One region of the Streptococcus sp. HMSC056C01 genome, then DNA from elsewhere that is predicted to be linked to it. Evidence: predicted binding sites of a transcription regulator. Region 1 holds the regulator's gene; the other holds the start of a gene.
What was found. The regulator NrdR, encoded in region 1, represses ribonucleotide reductase genes. The targets are predictions, from matches to a motif close to ACACNATATATNGTGT.
Positions count from the first base shown of each region.

Region 1 (3,421 bases):
AAATTCATAACGAACTAAATTCCAAAACATAATAATCTCCTTTATCTAGGCTTTGAATTCGTGGCGGAAGAGTTGGTCGATAGACTCTCCAGACTCATAGCGAATATCATCAACATTTCCTTGACGGACGACTTTTCCATCCTTTAGGAAGATAATCTCATCCAAGATTGGTTCGATATCTGAAATCAAGTGGGTTGAAATCAAGACGGTCGAAGTTGGAGAGTAGTTGTTAATGATGGTGTTCAAGATATAGTCACGAGCCGCGGGGTCGACACCACCGATTGGTTCATCAAGAACGTATAGACGAGCATCACGACTCATGACAAGGATCAACTGAACCTTTTCTTTGTTCCCTTTTGAGAGTTTCTTGAAACGGCTGTTTTCATCAATGCCAAGATCACGAAGGAGACCTTGAGCACGTTCTAGATTGAAATCTTGGTAGAAGGTCTTGAAATAAGTGAGAGCTTCCTTAACCTTCATCTGTTCGTTGAGGTAGGTCGTATCAGGGAGATAAGAAACAATCGCTTTAGTTGCTGGACTTGGTTCCATGCCATTGATAAGGATACGTCCTTCCTCTGGCTGTAGCAAGCCGTTGATTAGTTTAATCAAGGTTGTTTTTCCAGAACCGTTTGGGCCAAGGAGGCCAACGATTTTTCCAGCTGGAATTTCAAGGGAAACATTTGTAAGGGCAGGGCTTGCTCCATAGGATTTTGACACATTTTCAAATGCTAACAAGGTCATAGTTTAAACTCCTTCAATATAATCTCTCAAAACAGTAGGTAGTTCTTCTTTTTCATAGCCGAATTCTACCATGCCTGTTACAAACTGTTGCAGCTGTTCTTCTGACAGTTGCTTACGGGATTGGAGGATCAAGTCCAAATCCTCTGTGACAAAGCGTCCAGATGTCCGCTTGGTATAAACGAAGCCTTCTCTTTCCAATTCCGATAGCGCGCGCTGGATGGTGTTGGGATTGACACCTGCCTCGCTAGCTAATTCTCTAACGGTTGGAAGCTGTTGATTGGGCTCGAGTTTATGGGAAATAATCTGCAATTTGATTTTCTCCATAATCTGCAAATAAATGGGTTTATTGTTATCAAATGTCCAAGACATCACGATCTCCTTTCTAATTACCCTTGTGTTAATTCAATAATACAACAAAACAAAAAACTTGTCAAGCCAAAAGGAGAATTATTTTGGGAATCTCTTAAAAAATGGTATAATGAAAAGAAAACGACAAGGAGGGAAAGGCATGCGTTGTCCAAAATGTGGCGCTACAAAATCAAGTGTGATCGATAGTCGCCAGGCTGAAGAAGGAAATACAATCAGAAGAAGACGTGAGTGTGAAGAGTGTCAGCATCGTTTTACAACCTATGAACGTGTTGAAGAGAGAACACTAGTTGTGGTCAAAAAAGATGGTACACGGGAACAATTTTCAAGAGATAAAATCTTTAACGGGATTATTCGTTCAGCCCAGAAACGTCCAGTGTCTAGTGATGAGATTGGCATGGTGGTCAATCGCATCGAACAAAAACTCCGTAGTCGCAATGAAAATGAAATTCAGAGTGAGGTTATTGGCTCCTTGGTTATGGAAGAGTTGGCAGAGTTAGATGAGATTACTTATGTACGTTTTGCCAGTGTTTACCGTAGCTTTAAGGATGTGAGTGAGCTTGAAAGCCTACTCCAGCAGATCACACAATCCTCTAAAAAGAAAAAGGAAAAATAAATGAAGCCAAATGACCGTTTTTCTTTTGTAAAGAATAATCGGGTGTCGCAAGATACCTCATCAATGGTGCAGTGCTACCTCCCGATTATCGGTCAGGAGGCGCTGAGCCTCTATCTTTATGCTGTGACTTTTTGGGATGGTGGTCAAAAGGAACATCTCTTTGCAGCTATGCTTAATCATCTGAATTTCGGGATGGATACCCTTTTAAAGGCTTTTAAAACTCTAACAGCCATGAAATTGGTGACCCTCTATCAGCAGGGGGAGGCCTATAACTTGTTACTCCATTCTCCCTTATCAACTCAAGAATTTTTACAACATACAGTTTATCGGACTTTGTTAGAAAAAATGATTGGGGATAGTGCGGTTGCAGCCATGAGACAGGAAGGTGTTGAAGGGGAACCTATCTCGGTGTCCTTGAGTCAAATCTTTCCTCAGTTATCTGAGTCTGCGAGTCAAGAAACCTCTGGCAGTCAGCCAGCAGCAGATGATTTTGATTTGGAGCATTTCCGTCAGCTCATGGCTCGTGACGGTCTTCGTTTTCAAGATGAGACTTCGGATGTTTTGGCCTTGTTTGCAATAGCAGACGAGCAGAAGTGGACCTGGTTTGAGACTTATCAAGTAGCCAAAGCGACAGCAGTGTCGCAAGTGATTTCTGTCAAACGCATCCGTGAAAAGATAGCGCAAAAGCCTGTGACTTCTGACTTTAGTCCCAAGGAAGCAACTATTATTCGAGAGGCTAAGAGAAAGACAGCCTTACAGTTCCTTGCTGAAATCAAGCAGACCCGCAAAGGAAGTATTACCCAAACTGAACGGGACCTGCTCCAGCAGATGGCAGCCTTGGGTTTGCTGGATGAAGTGATCAATGTTATCCTGCTCCTGACCTTTAATAAGGTTGATTCAGCCAATATCAATGAAAAATACGCCATGAAGGTGGCTAATGACTACGCCTATCAAAATATTCGTAGTGCCGAGGAGGCTGTCCTCCGTATTCGTGAACGTGGCCAAAAAGCAAAAACGCAAAAGCAGAATCAGACTGCCCCAGCAAAAACCAATGTGCCTAAATGGAGCAATCCTGAATATAAGAATGAAACCAGCGAAGAAACTCGCTTAGAACTAGAACGTAAGAAAAAAGAAATGTTAGCTCGATTAGAAAAAGGAGGAGACTAGATGGAAAGTGTCGGAGACGTACTCAAGCGTCAACCAAGCCGATTTCAGTATCAGGATTTGGTCCAGCAAATTGTGAAAGACCCTGATGTTGCGGCCTTTATCCAGAAAGAATCTCTCAGTCAGGAGGAGTTGAACCGAAGTATTTCCAAGTTTAACCAATATATCACTGAGAGAGATAAGTTTCTCCGTGGTGATACTGACTATATCGCACGTGGCTACAAACCGATTCTCGTGATGAATCATGGTTATGCAGACGTAGCTTATGAAGAGACTCCCGAATTAATTGCTGCAGAAAAAGAGGCAGCTATTAAAAATAGGCTTCGTCTGATTAATCTTCCAGCTAGCCTCAAAAAAGCCAGTCTAGCTCAAGTTGATTTGGACGACCTTGGACGCTTGCCTGTTTTTGAAAAGCTCCTAGCTTTTGTAGAACAATATCCAACTATCCGAAAAGGTCTTTATTTATATGGGGATTTTGGAGTTGGTAAGAGTTTTATGGCAGCAGCCCTGGCTCATGATTTATCTGAAAAACGT
Region 1 is NZ_KV804216.1:40,505-43,925, reverse strand. It holds gene HMPREF2795_RS09440 (hypothetical protein) at 1-30, opposite strand, end outside; gene HMPREF2795_RS09435 (ABC transporter ATP-binding protein) at 46-741, opposite strand; gene HMPREF2795_RS09430 (GntR family transcriptional regulator) at 745-1,110, opposite strand; gene nrdR (transcriptional regulator NrdR) at 1,250-1,723, shown strand; gene HMPREF2795_RS09420 (DnaD domain protein) at 1,724-2,890, shown strand; gene dnaI (primosomal protein DnaI) at 2,891-3,421, shown strand, end outside.

Region 2 (3,421 bases), on a different contig from region 1:
CTCTGTACGGTAAAGACCTACAGCTTCTGCACCGTTGTCATTAACACCTTCAACATCTTTTGGAGTACCAATGTTTGCTGCCAATTCGAAGTGTTTGCCATCAGCAGTAACAGTTTGAGCATCCTTCAAGAGTGCCCATTCAGCTTTTTGTTGAGCGTAAGCTTCACCAGCTGCTTTAAATTCAGCCGCTTGTTCTTCAGTCGGGTTGATAATCACTTCACCTGTAATACCATTAACGGCAAGTAGGTCACCATCTTTAACGATTTCAGTGATATTGTTTGTACCCAAAACTGCAGCGATTTCAAGTGTACGAGCCATGATAGCTGAGTGACTTGTACGACCACCAATGTTTGTTACAAAAGCTTTAACAAAGTTTTTGTCCAATTGAGCTGTATCAGATGGAGTCAAGTCGTGAGCAATCACGATTACTTCTTCATTGATAGAAGCTGGGTTTGGCAATTTTTTACCAAGAAGATTTGCCAATACACGTTTTGTTACGTCACGGATATCCGCTGCACGTTCTTGCATGTATGGGTTGTCTTCCATGCCTTCAAAGATTGTGATAAACATGTCTGTAACTTCTTTCAGACCTGCTTCTGCATTCACTTTCTTAGCACGGATAGTTTCTTTAATTTGACCGATCAATTCAGGGTCAGCAAGAACCATCAAGTGGGCGTCAAATACTTGTGCCGCTTCTTCACCAAGCGTACCTACAGCCTTCTCGCGGATAAGAGAAAGCTCGTTTTGAGAAGCTTCAAGAGCAACATCCAAACGAGCCTCTTCTGCATTTGTATCTTCGACTGTAACAGTCTCGAATGATAAATCCGGTTGAACGAGTAGATATGCTTTTGCAACTGCAACACCGTCAGATGCTGCGATTCCTTTAAGCATTTCTGTCATTTCCTTATGCCAATCCTTCTTTTTCCATTGTTTCTGAGATTGCAGCGATAGCGTCATCAGCGTCTGCACCTTCAGCAGTGATTGTAACGTCAGCACCTTGACCAACACCAAGGCTCATTACACCCATGATAGATTTAAGGTTAACTGATTTACCTTTGTACTCAAGAGTGATATCTGAAGCAAATTTGCTAGCAGTTTGTACCAACAATGTTGCTGGACGTGCGTGAATACCTGTTTCTGCCACTACGTGGAAATCTTTAGAAGCCATAGTTTGACTCTCCTTTAATAGTTTTCTTGTTGAGTTACATATCTGATAACCCTTACAATTTAGTATTATATCACCTTCATTGATATTTTTCAAGTATTTTATGGACTTTCTTCAATTTCCTTTCAGATAACTTGCTGAAAATCTTCTATTAAATTTAGCAAAACACAGTATGTAGTTTTTGTTAAGTTGTCTATAATGAAATCATTGATTTTTCTGTCGTTGTTTCTCAATGCTACACTATATATTGTGTTTGTTAGTAAAATCAGTAAAATAAGTACACAAGATTTAGTTTTAGAAAGTTGACAAAGTTTTTTTTTCTGATATACTAAGAAAGTAATAAATTTTTAAAGAGGAGTTACAGAAATGGTAACCGTATATTCTAAAAACAACTGTGTCCAATGTAAAATGACGAAACGTTTTTTAGACAGTAATAATGTTGAATATAAAGAAATCAATCTTGATGAACAACCTGAATACATTGATCAAGTAAAAGAGCTTGGCTTTAGTGCTGCTCCTATTATTCAGACACCAACAGAAGTTTTCTCTGGTTTCCAACCAGGTAAACTTAAACAACTTGCTTAAGAATCAGGACAAAAGCTTCTATGTCTACCTTAGAAGCCTTTCTTTTGTAATTAGATAAAGGATTTTTTATGGGATTAAAACAACTTGAAGATGTGACTTACTTCCGTCTTAATAATGAAATTAACCGTCCTGTGAATGGACAAATCATGCTTCACAAAGACAAGGAAGCTTTAGAAGCCTTCTTTAAAGAAAATGTTGTACCAAATACAATGGTTTTTAACTCAATTACGGATAAAATTAATTTCCTCATTGAGCATAACTACATTGAGACAGCATTTATCAAGAAATACCGTCCAGAATTTTTGGAAGAACTGCATCAATTTATCAAGGATCAGAACTTCCAATTTAAGTCTTTCATGGCTGCCTATAAATTCTATAATCAGTATGCTCTGAAAACTAATGACGGGGAGTACTATCTTGAAAGCATGGAAGACCGTGTCTTCTTTAATGCCCTATACTTCGCAGATGGTGATGAAGCGATTGCTATTGATATTGCTAATGAAATCATTCACCAACGTTATCAACCTGCTACTCCTTCTTTCTTGAATGCAGGTCGTGCTCGTCGTGGTGAGTTGGTATCTTGCTTCTTGATCCAGGTAACAGATGATATGAACTCTATCGGACGTTCTATCAACTCTGCTCTTCAACTTTCACGTATCGGTGGTGGTGTGGGAATTTCCCTCAGCAACCTTCGTGAAGCTGGAGCTCCTATTAAAGGCTATGAGGGTGCTGCTTCTGGTGTCGTACCAGTTATGAAGCTTTTCGAAGACAGCTTCTCTTACTCTAACCAACTCGGTCAACGTCAAGGTGCTGGGGTTGTTTACCTCAATGTCTTCCACCCAGATATCATCGCCTTCCTTTCAACTAAGAAGGAAAACGCCGATGAAAAAGTGCGTGTCAAGACCCTTTCACTTGGTGTTGTGGTTCCAGATAAATTCTACGAATTGGCTCGTAAAAATGAAGAAATGTACCTATTTAGCCCATATTCTGTAGAAAAAGAGTATGGAGTACCTTTCAACTATATCGACATCACTGAAAAATACGATGAACTAGTTGCAAATCCAAACATCCGTAAGACAAAAATCAAGGCGCGTGATTTGGAAACTGAGATTTCTAAATTGCAACAAGAATCTGGCTATCCTTATGTAGTCAACATCGATACTGCTAACCGTGCAAATCCAGTCGATGGTAAGATCATCATGAGTAACTTGTGTTCAGAGATTCTTCAAGTCCAAGAACCAAGTCTTATCAACGATGCGCAAGAATTCCTCCAAATGGGGACAGATGTTTCATGTAACCTTGGTTCAACTAACGTGGTCAACATGATGACTTCACCTGACTTTGGTCGCTCTATCCGTGCAATGGTACGTGCCTTGACCTTCGTTACAGATAGTTCACACATCGTCGCTGTTCCTACTATCGACCACGGAAATAGTCGAGCTCATACCTTCGGTCTTGGAGCTATGGGACTTCACAGCTATCTTGCTCAACAATTGATCGAATACGGATCACCTGAGTCTGTTGAATTCACAAGCATCTACTTTATGCTTATGAACTACTGGACCTTGGTTGAGTCAAACAATATCGCACGTGAACGTGGTGTTACCTTCCACAACTTTGAAAAATCAGACTACGCAAACGGAAGCTACTTTGATAAGTACACAAGTGGTG
Region 2 is NZ_KV804209.1:292,713-296,133, forward strand. It holds gene ptsP (phosphoenolpyruvate--protein phosphotransferase) at 1-900, opposite strand, end outside; gene HMPREF2795_RS08405 (phosphocarrier protein HPr) at 905-1,168, opposite strand; gene nrdH (glutaredoxin-like protein NrdH) at 1,532-1,750, shown strand; partial or broken gene nrdE (class 1b ribonucleoside-diphosphate reductase subunit alpha) at 1,819-3,421, shown strand, end outside.
Region 2: a site for NrdR is predicted at 1,403-1,418, ahead of nrdH (glutaredoxin-like protein NrdH). Genes of this name have one in related genera too.